Regions from separate parts of the Chryseomicrobium aureum genome, predicted to be linked through region 2. Evidence: a T-box and tRNA genes for the amino acid it is inferred to sense, from the RefSeq annotation. Region 2 holds a T-box; the other holds one or more tRNA genes.

Region 1 (7,679 bases), 110 kb from region 2:
TCCCGCAACGAGCGCAACCCTTGATCTTAGTTGCCAGCATTCAGTTGGGCACTCTAAGGTGACTGCCGGTGACAAACCGGAGGAAGGTGGGGATGACGTCAAATCATCATGCCCCTTATGACCTGGGCTACACACGTGCTACAATGGATGGTACAAAGGGCTGCGAACCCGCGAGGGGGAGCCAATCCCATAAAACCATTCTCAGTTCGGATTGTAGGCTGCAACTCGCCTACATGAAGCTGGAATCGCTAGTAATCGTGGATCAGCATGCCACGGTGAATACGTTCCCGGGCCTTGTACACACCGCCCGTCACACCACGAGAGTTTGTAACACCCGAAGTCGGTGGGGTAACCTTTATGGGGCCAGCCGCCGAAGGTGGGACAGATGATTGGGGTGAAGTCGTAACAAGGTAGCCGTATCGGAAGGTGCGGCTGGATCACCTCCTTTCTAAGGATTATTTCGGAACAGACCCTCGGGTCTTGACTTGACGTCTTGCAGTTCAGTTTTGAATGTTCATACATTCAACAACCTGTTCTTTGAAAACTGGATAGAACGACATTGATTGTAACAAACACAACGTCAAGCAATTGACGTGTGACCTTAAGTCTCTTCTTCATGGAGAGCACTAACTTAGGTTAAGTTAGGAAGGGCGCACGGTGGATGCCTTGGCACTAGGAGCCTATGAAGGACGGCACTAACACCGATATGCTTCGGGGAGCTGTAAGTGAGCTTTGATCCGGAGATTTCCGAATGGGGAAACCCAGCACGCGTAATGGCGTGTTACCTTCCAGTGAATACATAGCTGGTCGGAGGCAGACCCAGGGAACTGAAACATCTAAGTACCTGGAGGAAGAGAAAGAAAAATCGATTCCCTGAGTAGCGGCGAGCGAAACGGGAAGAGCCCAAACCAAGAGGCTTGCCTCTTGGGGTTGTAGGACACTCTATACGGAGTTACAAAGGCAAGGGGTAGACGAAGCGGTCTGGAAAGGCCCACGACACGAGGTAAGAGTCCTGTAGTCCAAACCCATTGCCCTCCAGAGTGGATCCTGAGTACGGCGGAACACGTGAAATTCCGTCGGAATCCGGGAGGACCATCTCCCAAGGCTAAATACTCCCTAGTGACCGATAGTGAACCAGTACCGTGAGGGAAAGGTGAAAAGCACCCCGGAAGGGGAGTGAAAGAGATCCTGAAACCGTGTGCCTACAAGTAGTTAGAGCCCGTTAATGGGTGATAGCGTGCCTTTTGTAGAATGAACCGGCGAGTTACGATTCCATGCAAGGTTAAGTCGAGGAGACGGAGCCGCAGCGAAAGCGAGTCTGAACAGGGCGAATGAGTATGGGGTCGTAGACCCGAAACCAGGTGATCTACCCATGTCCAGGATGAAGGTGAGGTAACACTCACTGGAGGTCCGAACCCACGCACGTTGAAAAGTGCGGGGATGAGGTGTGGGTAGCGGAGAAATTCCAATCGAACCTGGAGATAGCTGGTTCTCTCCGAAATAGCTTTAGGGCTAGCCTCAGATGAAGAATCTCGGAGGTAGAGCACTGTTTGGACTAGGGGCCCATCCCGGGTTACCGAATTCAGACAAACTCCGAATGCCGATGATTTGTATCTGGGAGTCAGACTGCGAGTGATAAGATCCGTAGTCAAGAGGGAAACAGCCCAGACCACCAGCTAAGGTCCCCAAGTAACCGTTAAGTGGAAAAGGATGTGGCGTTGCTTAGACAACCAGGATGTTGGCTTAGAAGCAGCCATCATTTAAAGAGTGCGTAATAGCTCACTGGTCGAGTGACGCTGCGCCGAAAATGTATCGGGGCTAAACGGTTCACCGAAGCTGTGGATGCATACCTAGGGTATGCGTGGTAGGAGAGCGTTCTAAGGGCGTCGAAGTCTGACCGGAAGGACAGGTGGAGCGCTTAGAAGTGAGAATGCCGGTATGAGTAGCGAAAGATGGGTGAGAATCCCATCCACCGTATGACCAAGGTTTCCTGAGGAAGGCTCGTCCGCTCAGGGTCAGTCGGGACCTAAGTCGAGGCCGATAGGCGTAGACGATGGACAACAGGTTGATATTCCTGTACCACCTCCCCGCCATTTGAGTGATGGGGGGACGCAGTAGGATAGGGAAGCGTGCCGTTGGATGTGCACGTTCAAGCAGTGAGGTGTGATGTGAGGCAAATCCCGCATCTATAACACCAGGCTGTGATGAGGAGGACATAGTCCGAAGTTTCTGATTTCACGCTGCCAAGAAAAGCCTCTAGCGAGGCGGGAGGTGCCCGTACCGCAAACCGACACAGGTGGTCGAGGAGAGAATCCTAAGGTGAGCGAGTGAACTCTCGTTAAGGAACTCGGCAAAATGACCCCGTAACTTCGGGAGAAGGGGTGCTCTGACAGGGTGAAAGCCCGAGAGAGCCGCAGTGAATAGGCCCAGGCGACTGTTTAGCAAAAACACAGGTCTCTGCAAAACCGTAAGGTGACGTATAGGGGCTGACGCCTGCCCGGTGCTGGAAGGTTAAGAGGAGTGCTTAGCGCAAGCGAAGGTGCGAATTGAAGCCCCAGTAAACGGCGGCCGTAACTATAACGGTCCTAAGGTAGCGAAATTCCTTGTCGGGTAAGTTCCGACCCGCACGAAAGGCGTAACGATCTGGGCACTGTCTCAACGAGAGACTCGGTGAAATTATAGTACCTGTGAAGATGCAGGTTACCCGCGACAGGACGGAAAGACCCCGTGGAGCTTTACTGTAGCCTGATATTGAACTTTGGTGCAACTTGTACAGGATAGGTAGGAGCCTAAGAGCCCGGAGCGCCAGCTTCGGAGGAGGCGTCGGTGGGATACTACCCTGGTTGTATTGAAGTTCTAACCCATGCCCGTGACCCGGGCAGGAGACAGTGTCAGGCGGACAGTTTGACTGGGGCGGTCGCCTCCTAAAGTGTAACGGAGGCGCCCAAAGGTTCCCTCAGAATGGTTGGAAATCATTCGAAGAGTGTAAAGGCAGAAGGGAGCTTGACTGCGAGACCTACAAGTCGAGCAGGGTCGAAAGACGGGCTTAGTGATCCGGTGGTTCCGCATGGAAGGGCCATCGCTCAACGGATAAAAGCTACCCCGGGGATAACAGGCTTATCTCCCCCAAGAGTCCACATCGACGGGGAGGTTTGGCACCTCGATGTCGGCTCATCGCATCCTGGGGCTGTAGTCGGTCCCAAGGGTTGGGCTGTTCGCCCATTAAAGCGGTACGCGAGCTGGGTTCAGAACGTCGTGAGACAGTTCGGTCCCTATCCGTCGTGGGCGTAGGAAATTTGAGAGGAGCTGTCCTTAGTACGAGAGGACCGGGATGGACACACCGCTGGTGTACCAGTTGTCTTGCCAAAGGCATCGCTGGGTAGCTATGTGTGGACGGGATAAGTGCTGAAAGCATCTAAGCATGAAGCCCCCCTCAAGATGAGATTTCCCATTACGCAAGTAAGTAAGATCCCTCAAAGACGATGAGGTAGATAGGTTCGGGGTGGAAGCACGGCGACGTGTGGAGCTGACGAATACTAATCGATCGAGGACTTAACCAAAAAACGAGATGTGAAGTGACCTGCGCAAGAAACTCCGAGTAGATCGGACGTGCACGAGAAGACGGTCTTCGTCTTATCGGGTGCGGCCGGTCTGGGAGCGTGTTTCTAGGTCACGGAACTCGACAACATTTAGATGTGGATTCGATTCCACAACTGAACACAATCAATTGTCATTCTATCCAGTTTTGAAAGAACAAATTTTATTGAGAAAACACTTGTAATACTGAGTGGGTTTGATATAATAAGTCTTGTCTTTCAAATAAGTCTAGTGATGATGGCGAAGAGGTCACACCCGTTCCCATACCGAACACGGAAGTTAAGCTCTTCAGCGCCGATGGTAGTTGGGGGTCTCCCCCTGTGAGAGTAGGACGTCGCTAGGCATTATTTATTCCGAAGTAGCTCAGTGGTAGAGCAACCGGCTGTTAACCGGTTGGTCGTAGGTTCGAGTCCTACCTTCGGAGCCATTCTATGGAGAGCTGTCCGAGTGGCCGAAGGAGCACGATTGGAAATCGTGTATACGTTAATCGCGTATCAAGGGTTCAAATCCCTTGCTCTCCGCCATAGAGCTCTTACAAACAATGGCCCCTTGGTCAAGCGGTTAAGACACCGCCCTTTCACGGCGGTAACACGGGTTCGAATCCCGTAGGGGTCACCATTCATACGGAGGATTAGCTCAGCTGGGAGAGCACCTGCCTTACAAGCAGGGGGTCGGCGGTTCGATCCCGTCATCCTCCACCATTTATTTTTTATTAGTATTGTCGCGGGGTGGAGCAGCTCGGTAGCTCGTCGGGCTCATAACCCGAAGGTCGCAGGTTCAAATCCTGCCCCCGCAACCAAGGTCCCGTGGTGTAGCGGTTAACATGCCTGCCTGTCACGCAGGAGATCGCGGGTTCGATTCCCGTCGGGACCGCCATTTTTTAATAAGTAGATTTTACATAAGCCATATCGCTTACATAAAATCTTGTTGGCTCAGTAGCTCAGTTGGTAGAGCAAAGGACTGAAAATCCTTGTGTCGGCGGTTCGATTCCGTCCTGAGCCACCATTTTTAGGCCGGTGTAGCTCAACTGGTAGAGCAACTGACTTGTAATCAGTAGGTTGAGGGTTCAAGTCCTTTCGCCGGCACCATAGTTTGTGGAGGGGTAGCGAAGTGGCTAAACGCGGCGGACTGTAAATCCGCTCCTTAGGGTTCGGCGGTTCGAATCCGTCCCCCTCCACCATTTTTTTATTTAGGGGCATAGTTTAAAGGTAGAACTACGGTCTCCAAAACCGTCAGTGTGGGTTCGATTCCTACTGCCCCTGCCAATTCTTACATTGATAAATCGTGGCGGTCGTGGCGAAGTGGTTAACGCACCGGATTGTGATTCCGGCACTCGGGGGTTCAATTCCCCTCGGTCGCCCCATTATTTGTCTTTTTTTATTTGTCTTGATATAGTTTTTATAATCGTGGCGGTCGTGGCGAAGTGGTTAACGCACCGGATTGTGATTCCGGCATTCGGGGGTTCAATTCCCCTCGGTCGCCCTTTTGATGGGGTATAGCCAAGCGGTAAGGCAACGGATTTTGATTCCGTCATGCCTAGGTTCGAATCCTAGTACCCCAGCCATTTTGCGGAAGTAGTTCAGTGGTAGAACACCACCTTGCCAAGGTGGGGGTCGCGAGTTCGAACCTCGTCTTCCGCTCCAAAAAATTGGCGGCATAGCCAAGTGGTAAGGCACAGGTCTGCAACACCTTTATCACCGGTTCAAATCCGGTTGCCGCCTCCATATAGCGCCGGTGTGGCGGAATTGGCAGACGCGCTGGACTCAAAATCCAGTTCCTTCACGGGAGTGTCGGTTCGACCCCGACCGCCGGTATATTATGTAGTACGACTCTACCTCTGCCAGGTAGAGTTTTTTTATTTGGTTTTTGGGTAGTTAAGTTTGAAAGAGGTGTTGTAGAAATGGAACGACAAAAGTTATGGACGCGAAACTTTATTCTTATTTCGAGTGTCAATTTTCTACTGACACTCGTTTTTTTCTTATTAGTTGTGATCATTGGTCTTTATGCTGTTGATTCGTTTAAAGCCACAACGAGCCAAGCTGGTTTGGTTACTGGAATTTTTATTGTAGGAACCTTGATCGGTCGATTGCTCATCGGTGGAAAGATTGATGAGATTGGACGAAAAAAGACATTACTTATTGGGTTTATTTTGTTTAATGCAGTCACTTTGTTGTACTTTGTGCAGGTAGACATAACGATTTTATTACTTACGCGCCTGTTGCATGGTATTTCACTTGGAATTGCAAGTACAGCTGCAGCAACGATGGTAGCTTCTATTATTCCAATGGCAAGACGTGGAGAAGGGATCGGCTATTTTAGTATGAGTTCAACCCTAGCTACAGCAATTGGTCCGTTTGTTGGATTAATGCTGACACGCGTAACTACTTTCCCTGTAATTTTTTTGATTTGTTTCATTGTAGGAGTAGTTGGTTTAGTCATTGCTTCATTAGTTCAAGTACCTCCAGTAAAAGCTTTAAAGGATGAAAAGGAAACATCATTCTCAATCCGAAGTCTTATCGAACCAAAGGCAGTTCCTATAGCATTTGTAACACTTGTTATTGCGTTCTGCTTCTCGAGCGTTTTATCATTCATGAATTTCTATGCAATTGATTTAGACTTGATTGAGGCTGCCAGTGTCTTCTTCTTGGTGTATGCTCTATCCGTTCTTATTTCAAGGCCATTTACAGGGCGTTTAATGGATCGAAAGGGAGCAAACTATGTAATGTATCCTGCGTTTGTTTTATTAGCGTTAGGTCTTTATCTATTAAGTACAGCTACAAGCTCCCTTACGTTCTTGATAGCTGCAAGCTTGATTGGTTTCGGATTTGGAAACATGCAATCTTGTACACAAGCAATCGCAGTTAAGCTGACGCCGATGCATCGTATGGGCATGGCTACATCTACATTCTTTATTTTCTTGGATGCTGGGCTTGGTTTTGGGCCATATTTATTAGGAATCATGTTAGGGTTTTTAACGTATGCCGAGATGTACTTTGTGTTAAGCATTGTTGCACTCAGTGCTGTTTTGCTTTACTTCTTTGTGTATGGGAAAAAGGACAAAGAGTATCAGCAAATTTACTAGCTATTGCAGATACCATTAGAATTTGCTATAGTGAGGTTCATATAGAAGAGTCTTTGAAGTGGTCAAGTACGTAATGTAAACGTTCAGAAAGTGCAGTGAGTGATGAGAGCTGCGCCGTCCATGCATGCGGAAACCTCCCATGGAGATGCTGTGCAAACACAGCCGGTTCGTTCCCGATAAAGACGCTTGAGATCGTCCTTGTGACGAATGAAGGTGGTACCGTGTCTATCCAGCAGGAAGGCGCCCTTTTGGGTGTTTTTCTGCTTTTTATTTTGTCAAAATTAAAGGAGGCAATACAATGTCAGTACAACAAAATGATTTTTCAAAGTGGTACATCGATACGATTCAAAAAGCAGATTTAATGGATTATACACCTGTTCGCGGATGTATCGCATTCAAACCAGATGGTTATGAGCTTTGGGAGAGAATACAAGCGGAGATGGACCGTCGTTTTAAAGAGACAGGTCACCGCAATGCGTATTTCCCGATGTTGATTCCTGAGTCTTTCTTCCAAAAAGAAAAAGACCATATCGAAGGTTTCTCACCTGAATTACCATGGGTGACAGAAGCTGCAGGCGAACAGTTAGAAGAACGTCTCGCATTGCGTCCGACGTCTGAGACGATGATTGGTCATCTTTATTCAGATTGGATCAAAAGCTATAGAGACCTCCCTGTACTGATCAATCAATGGGCAAATGTTTTCCGCTGGGAGAAAAAGACGTTACCTTTCATTCGTACATCTGAATTTTTATGGCAAGAAGGACACACTGCTCATGTTGATGAAGAGGATGCACGTAAAGAGACGATGCAAATGCTTCAAGTTTACAAAGAAGTAGTAGAAGACTTACTAGCGATTCCAGTATACGACGGTCAAAAAACACCTTCTGAGCGCTTTGCGGGTGCAGTAGATACGTTCTCAATCGAGGCGATGATGAAAGACGGAAAGGCTGTTCAAGCTGGAACATCTCACTATCTCGGGACAAAATTTGCGGAAGCATTT
Region 2 (7,679 bases):
CTTGCTTGCGAAGTTTTACATAGCGGTGCAACAAATGCACATTGTCATTGATTGTCGATACTAAATTGTCATAAACAGTCTCTGGAATATGATTACTTGCCATAGCAGCAGCGCGAGCATTTTTATAATTTCGAATAGACGCTTGAACGTTATCGCCTTTAATGTTGCCTGAAAGGATTGAAGCAAATGTATTTTTGAACTGGCCATAAGTGGCATACATCGCTTTAAACGCCTCTTCACGCACTCGTTGATCTTTACTTTCTAAAAAGCGCATGTAGCGACCATGTGTCAGTTGAACTTCTTTACCGTTTTCATCTTTGACCACTGGGAATTCGAGGTCTGCATTGTTTAGCTTCCCAAAAGTATCTGCCGAGGCAGCACTAACTTCTGCAAATTTTGAAACTAGCTCTTCTTGTTCTTTCGATAAAACATGTGGACGTTGCTTTGCAATTTCATCAAGTAGCTGTTTGTATAGCTGCAACTCTTCGTGTTCTTGCAAATACTGCGCCACTTTTTCATCGGACAATTCAAGAAGCTCAGGAACAAAATAAGAGAGTGCTGTCGATACTTTTACATATAGCGATTTAATACGGCTCTCCATAGCCTGTGATGAGTTGTTTGCTGTGTCCTCATCATGACGCATGTGCGCGTATGTGTAGAGGATGCGTAAGCGCATAGATAACTCGTCTCGATACGTAAGTGCATCGAATAGTTTATCTGCTCCATCACTAAGCGTCCCTTGGAAAGACGTAGCTTTTTCAGCCAAAGTAGATACTGCTTTATATTCGGCTTCCCACTCTTCGTTTGTTGCAAAAATATCTTCAAGTTTCCATGTTTTTTCAACAGGGACATCTTTTCTAAGTAAAACGTTTGATTCTGACATTTGCTGTTCCCTCCTTAGCATACTTTCCTATTTTCTCAATCTTTTGAACGTTTTGCAACTATCTGAAAACTATACCATTGCGAAATATAGCAGGTTTTACTGGATGATTTAGAAAATGGCCGGTGTGGCAAATGATTTGCTTTTAGAAAGGATGAATAGGTTTCTATTAATTGAAGATTCCTTGTCGTGTGCAACGTGTGATCAGATAAACTAAATAAAAAATCATCAGCTGTTCCCTCTCTACATGTCACTAAGAAATTGACATACGCAAACTGCCAGTAGATATCTGGTCCAAGTGAATGAGGAAGCATACATGGGAGACCAATATAAGTAGGGAAAGTTGCTTCTGTTTTTCTCCATTTGGTGATCAAGAAATGAAAACGTTTATCTTTTGAAAACGAAAATAAGAATGCCTCCCTTCTCATCTTTTCATAATTCTTTTTTAACAAATAGAGTACTTTTTGAGGTTTTGGTTGTATCACCTTTGGTTGACTAATATAAGAAAGCGGGGAATTCCCTTGGAGTTCTATCCGTTCACAAACAGCATAGTCTCCTGTATAGAATTCATACAAAATTAGTTGATGAAGTGTGGCGGTTTTTACACAAAGAAACGTTATCGATTTACTTCCATTCATGTGTGTAAAAATGCCGGCTTGAAGAAATTTTGAGAGTTTAACGTAGGATAAATCTGTGAGGTTTTTGGGAAGAAAATCTGCGTGTAAAATCCATCGGCACTGATAGCCAAGCGAAAGATACCCTGCTGTGCGCAATTGTAATTGTTCAGCTGAGATTTTACTACACTGGAATTCAAAGATCATGGGGATTGGAGATTGTAGACAGACATCTGCTCGTTGAACAATTGTAGGGATGTAGAATTCAAGGTGGACGTCATGAAAATGGGTGCGTAATGCAGAATAAATAAGGGACTTACCTGTGAGGTGATTTTGAGTTTCACGTTGTGAAGCAGCACTGTTCGTGCATGATACATCATGTGCAAAGTGTGCGACTTTTACCGATCCTCTTTTTAATGTTAGGCGCTGCTCACACTCGGGGCAATAATACTCTCTCCTTGGTAGCTGATGAATAGCTTGTTGCGACATTTCATAAAGGCATATAATTGAGCCTTCTGAAGTGATTGCAGTAAACATAAATCCTCTCCTTTCATGTACTGCTCACACTATAGCACATCCAAAAGAAAAAACCTCCTAAAAAGGAGGTTAAAAGTGTTTGGATAGTTGCTTGAATACGTCTTCTTCTAAAATCGTTTTAGCATATTCTTCTAGAACATGAATTGTTACAGATGCAACTGAAGCATATTCGACTACAATGCTTTCAAGATTTAATTTGTATTCATCCACATCATCTTCATTGAAAGTTAATGCCAAATAGTAGTACCCTTCATAGAAAAATAACTTTGAAGACAATAGTTCATCTTGTAAGCGTCTTGTTAGTGGGAGTAGATCATCAAATTCTGCGAATCGATAGAGTACGGATTGTCCCTTATCATAAAGCTCTTCATCAGAAAGTAAATCCTGATCAAATAGGTTTTCTGACTCACCCATCAATTTTGCAAGGGGTGCTGGATAATCTGCCGGTTTACCGTCTTGTGCAATATCTGGTTTTGTAACGACGACTTCAATACCTTTATCTACAGCATGTACTTGAATCCATAATGGACCTTCAAAATCAAAAGGATTGATTTCTTCAACTTCATCCATCATTTCCCAGAAAAGTTGTTCACTTTTCTCTCTGCTAAACCAAATCTCATCTGGGTTGAATCCACGTTCTTCAATGTCGATGTATGAAATGTAAATTTTCAAAGTAGTGTCATTAATACGTTCGTAATTCATTCTACACATCTCCTCTCTGGTTCAACCGCGTCCTGCTTATTTCTATTGTATGACGAATAGCTTTGAATTGAAAGTGTTCCGCTTGATGAAAAAGGTACAAAGAAGGAGTTGATCGACTAGCAATCAACTCCTTCCATCTTTGATTAGTTTACCATGCGCTGTGCTTCTAGCAACTGATAAGCACGCACTTTGCGTGGTAAAAATCGTCTGATTTCATCTTCATTATAGCCAACCTGTAAGCGTTTCTCATCGATAATAATTGGACGACGTAAAAGTCCAGGATGATCTTTGATCAACTCATAAAGGCGTTGAAGTGGTAAACTGTCCAAATCAACATTTAATTTTTGGAAGATTTTCGAACGTGTCGAAATAATTTCGTCTGTTCCATCCTCAGTCATTCGAAGAATCTCCTTAATCTCAGCTATCGTTAAAGGTTCGGAGAAAATATTGCGCTCTGTATACGGAATTTCATGTTCCTCCAACCATGCCTTTGCTTTGCGGCAAGACGTACAGCTTGGAGAAGTGTAGAGGGTCACCATCATCTGATTACACGCCCTTTCAGAAATTTATAAGTGTGTTACATTCTTTAAATTAGAATAACTCTAAATAACAACTTGTAGTTTTAGTATACATCAATTTTCTTTGATTTTAAACCCTAAATTTAAAATAATTTTATGTACTAATTGTGACTATACATAGTTACAAGGTGTAGTACTAGTTTACCCAGCATAAGCTAATTATAAACATAATTCGTCTTACTAAATAGAAAAAATCATTCTCATTTAGAGCTGGCCCATTGAAAATTGCTGTTCTATATATAGTAGTACGCATAACTAACACAAAAGGTTGCATAAAATATAAAATAATTGATTGATAAATTTGAAAAACCAGCAGTTACTCTAGATAGTCTAGAGCACTACTGGCATTTGTTTACTCTTTTCGCATTACTATGGAGTGTAATCTACATTAGGTGTATACGAGTTACCTGCGTTCCATAATAGAAATTCATCAATTCCTGCCTCGTTCAATGCACGAATTTGATCTTCCACTTCCTGTTTGCCATACACTTTATAATTCCCTGCACCTAAATACGAAGCGGTGAAATCTTGGATCCACGGCCTTGAAGTCGGAGGATTTTCTAATTCCGCAAGTTTTGCATTTTCAACTTTCGCATACTCTTGCACTAAACGGTAAGGCTCTAAATCTGGTTTCGCAATACCAAAATACGATGTCCAGTGGCTTGGATAAATCATAGATGAAATAACATCCACGTTATCGGAGATTTTAGAGAAATTTTGACCGATTCCAGGTGCTTCCGGTAATGTTGCAGAATAACCAAATATATCTACTGAAACTTCTACATCATAAGGCTTCAGTTTCTCCCGTGCATATGCAACAAAGTCGGTTACTGCTTGTACCCTGCTCTGAACGTCATCTAAACCAGATGTAGCATAATCTCCTTGAGAATAGTTCAAACTTTCCCAACGATTCTCAAACCCCTCTGGAAAACGAACATAATCAAATTGAATTTCTTTATACCCCATCTCAGCAGCTTCAATCGCTATTTCCACATTATAATCCCATACTTCTTGTAAGAATGGGTTTACAAACGCTTCCCCACGGCGATTCTTCCAGACAGAAGATCCTTCTTGGAATGACCATTCCGGTTTACGTTCTGCAAGTTCCGTATCTTTGAATACTACTACTCGTGCAATCGGATAGATTTGCTTCTCTTCCATAATTTCAAGAACGCCTCTCATATCCTTTACAAACGGTTTACCAATGTCGTAGGCAGCGAGCGGGCTATCTTCTTCTGGTATGTACGTTAAATTGCCAAAATCATCTTTGACATCAATTACCATCGCATTTAGGTCAGTTGAATCGAGTAGGTCAACAAGACGTGAAAAGCGGTCTCCACCTGCTGAGTGTCCTGTGACATAAATTCCTCGGACAGCGTCAGGATAGTCAAAAGTTAAACCTGATGAAAATCGAAATAAGGCAGAAGCTTCTAAAACTTCTTCATCAATCGTTGAATATGTAAATTGTTTTCCCGTGAAAGGTTCTCTTTCATCCTCAGCAAACGCGGATGACGGTGCTAAAAGACTAGTTGTTAATAGAACACTGGTGGCAAGAGCTATCATTCGATACGATCTCATGTATACATCTTCCTTTCTACGTTGAGTGTACCAATTGTTTCACTATGTGAAAAGACTGAATATAGACATTGCATGACTGTTCGAAGTAAGCTATACTTTTGTCAAATAACTATGCGATGATGAAGAAGAGTACTTTAGATCCTAAACTTCAGAGAGGCTGTGGGTGGTGTGAGCAGCTGTTTAGACTAAACGAATGGGCTTCAGAGCTGATGTATAATCCGGTTCACCCCGTTAGCAGTGACAAAGCGACCATAGAATCTCTATGGTAATTTGGGTGGTACCGCGGATTTAAGCATCATTCGTCCCTATTTAGGGAGAATGGTGCTTTTATTTATGGAAAAAAAGGAGCGAATCAGTATGAAACGAATTTTTTCAGGAGTACAACCAACCGGAACTGTAACATTAGGGAATTACATCGGCGCATTCCGACAGTTTATTGACTTGCAAAATGAATATGACTGTATCTTTTGCGTCGTTGACCAACATGCCATAACCGTACAACAAGATCCTAAAGAATTAAGAGACAATATACGCTCACTAGCTGCCCTTTATTTGGCTGTTGGACTTGACCCAGACAAAGTGACTTTATTTATTCAATCAGAGGTACCAGCGCACGCGCAAGCTGGTTGGATCATGCAATGCATCTCAAGCATCGGTGAACTTGAACGCATGACACAATTTAAAGACAAGTCAGCAGGTAAAGAAGCTGTCTCTGCATCTTTGTTAACATACCCACCACTGATGGCAGCAGATATCTTATTGTATAAGACAGATATAGTTCCCGTTGGTGATGACCAAAAACAACACATCGAGTTGACACGGGATCTTGCAGAGAGATTCAATAAACGGTATAAAAAAGTGCTAAAATTACCTGAAATTCAGTTACCTAAACATGGTGCACGAATTAAATCACTACAAGAACCCACTCGGAAGATGAGTAAATCGGATGAAAATCAGAAAGCTACTATGCGGTTACTGGATACACCTAAGCAAATTGAGAAAAAGATTAAGAGTGCTGTAACAGATTCTGAAGGCAAAGTATATTATGACGTAGAAAACAAACCAGGAGTGTCAAACTTACTAGCAATTGAGGCATCTCTCTCTGGTACATCAATTGACCAGGTCGTAGAAAAGTATCAAGACAGCCAGTACGGAGAATTTAAAGCAGGTGTTGCGAAAGTAGTCATAGATCATCTTGCACCGATTCAAGAGCGCTACCACGCACTTATTGAGTCAACTGAACTTGATGAAATTTTAGATAAAGGTGCTGAAAAGGCTAATCGTATTGCTATCGCTACTCTTCGGGAGATGGAGAATGCGATGGGCTTAGGGCGAATGAGAGTATAAGTATAAATAGAAGACAACCGATAAGCAGCTTGAACTCAAGTGATAAAAAAATCATTTCGAGAACAAGCTGTTTTTTTAATCCTATCGTTATGTAATTTGTCATTAGAAGAAGCTGTGCAAGAAGAAATACCGCTATGAAATAACAACTACAAAACAGAAAAAACCACATAGTATTCCCCTTTCCTTTCACTATATGAAAAAAAGACCCTTTACAGAAGAATCTGTAAAGGGTCTTGGCGTGAATTATTTCACTGGAGCATCAGCAGTAAGTTCGATGTCGATTAAATCGAAATCTGTTTCATAGCTGAAGTCATAGTTTTTAACGCGATCGTTAATTGGAAGTAACTCATATCGGAACTGCATTGGGATTACAGCAGAAACTTCATGCATGTATTCTTGCCACTCACGGAATTTACTTGCACGGAAATCAGCATCAAGAGCTTCTACAGAGTCGATAGCTTGTAGTAAGCCTTCTAGCTCTTCAGACGTATAACGGCTGAAGTTGTAAACTGCAGTTTCAGAATATAATCCTGATGGAGATGGGTTTGTACCAGTACCCCATGCACCCATGAAGATATCGATTTCTGGATCGTCAGCTTGTACTTTGTCGTAGAATGTGTTGAACTCGATTAGACGACCAGTTGCAAGTTGCACATCAAGACCAACTTCTTGCCAGTTTTGTAGGTAGTAGTTGATTACTTGTTCTTGAGTCTCGTCACCAGACATAGCTGCTAACATGATTTCAAGTTTTTCACCGTTTGGATCTTCACGTAGTCCGTCGCCGTCTACGTCTTCGTAACCAGCGTCATCAAGAATTTGGTTCGCCATTTCTGGGTCATACACGTATCCTTCAAGTGATGGATCGTGGAATGAAGCAAATACTGGTGGAATTAGAGAATTCGCACGCTCACGAAGACCGAAGTAGAATACTTCAGATACTTGTTCGATATCTAATGCGTAACCCATAGCTTTACGAAGCTCTATGTCACCCATTTTTGAACCTTCAATATCAGTTTCAACTAAGTTTGTATCGTAGTTGAATTTCCCAAGCTTGAAACCAAGGTACGAGTAGTAAAGTTCTTCACGACCAAGAAGAGTAATGTTTTCAAGGTCTTTTACATTTTCATAAGCACTTGTTGGGAATGACATAGCTAAGTCATACTCACCAGTCTCCATTGCTTTTGCAGCAGATGCTGATGGTACAGTTTGGATGACAACGCCATCTAACTTCGCTTCGCCAGCCCAGTAATTTTCGTTACGGACGAATGATACAGACTCACCAGGTACGATGCGATCAAATTTGAATGCACCAAGTGTAACTGGGTTTACGCGAACTGCTTCAGACTCTAAAAGCTCTGCTACAGGAATATCACCAACGATGTGGCTTGGCTCTGCGTATGTCCAAAGACCATCTCCACCTGAGTAGATAGCTGGAGATACTTT

The links. The T-box of region 2 lies ahead of trpS (tryptophan--tRNA ligase). A T-box ahead of a tRNA ligase gene usually reads a tRNA of that ligase, here a tRNA-Trp.
Region 1: it encodes a tRNA-Trp, which carries the amino acid that the T-box ahead of trpS (tryptophan--tRNA ligase) is inferred to sense. The anticodon was not compared.

The regions. Positions count from the first base shown of each region.
Region 1 is NZ_CP171117.1:794,500-802,178, forward strand. It holds rRNA gene ACF3OH_RS04280 (16S ribosomal RNA) at 1-448, shown strand, start outside; rRNA gene ACF3OH_RS04285 (23S ribosomal RNA) at 635-3,560, shown strand; rRNA gene rrf (5S ribosomal RNA) at 3,825-3,940, shown strand; tRNA gene ACF3OH_RS04295 (tRNA-Asn) at 3,950-4,024, shown strand; tRNA gene ACF3OH_RS04300 (tRNA-Ser) at 4,031-4,121, shown strand; tRNA gene ACF3OH_RS04305 (tRNA-Glu) at 4,141-4,215, shown strand; tRNA gene ACF3OH_RS04310 (tRNA-Val) at 4,223-4,298, shown strand; tRNA gene ACF3OH_RS04315 (tRNA-Met) at 4,320-4,396, shown strand; tRNA gene ACF3OH_RS04320 (tRNA-Asp) at 4,398-4,473, shown strand; tRNA gene ACF3OH_RS04325 (tRNA-Phe) at 4,527-4,602, shown strand; tRNA gene ACF3OH_RS04330 (tRNA-Thr) at 4,610-4,685, shown strand; tRNA gene ACF3OH_RS04335 (tRNA-Tyr) at 4,694-4,777, shown strand; tRNA gene ACF3OH_RS04340 (tRNA-Trp) at 4,789-4,862, shown strand; tRNA gene ACF3OH_RS04345 (tRNA-His) at 4,885-4,960, shown strand; tRNA gene ACF3OH_RS04350 (tRNA-His) at 5,007-5,079, shown strand; tRNA gene ACF3OH_RS04355 (tRNA-Gln) at 5,087-5,161, shown strand; tRNA gene ACF3OH_RS04360 (tRNA-Gly) at 5,166-5,240, shown strand; tRNA gene ACF3OH_RS04365 (tRNA-Cys) at 5,248-5,321, shown strand; tRNA gene ACF3OH_RS04370 (tRNA-Leu) at 5,328-5,411, shown strand; gene ACF3OH_RS04375 (MFS transporter) at 5,498-6,679, shown strand; gene proS (proline--tRNA ligase) at 6,978-7,679, shown strand, end outside.
Region 2 is NZ_CP171117.1:906,398-914,076, reverse strand. It holds gene pepF (oligoendopeptidase F) at 1-883, opposite strand, end outside; gene ACF3OH_RS04905 (competence protein CoiA) at 919-2,031, opposite strand; gene mecA (adaptor protein MecA) at 2,101-2,733, opposite strand; gene spxA (transcriptional regulator SpxA) at 2,877-3,272, opposite strand; gene ACF3OH_RS04890 (putative glycoside hydrolase) at 3,681-4,889, opposite strand; T-box leader at 4,997-5,199, shown strand; gene trpS (tryptophan--tRNA ligase) at 5,247-6,236, shown strand; gene ACF3OH_RS04880 (oligopeptide ABC transporter substrate-binding protein) at 6,480-7,679, opposite strand, start outside.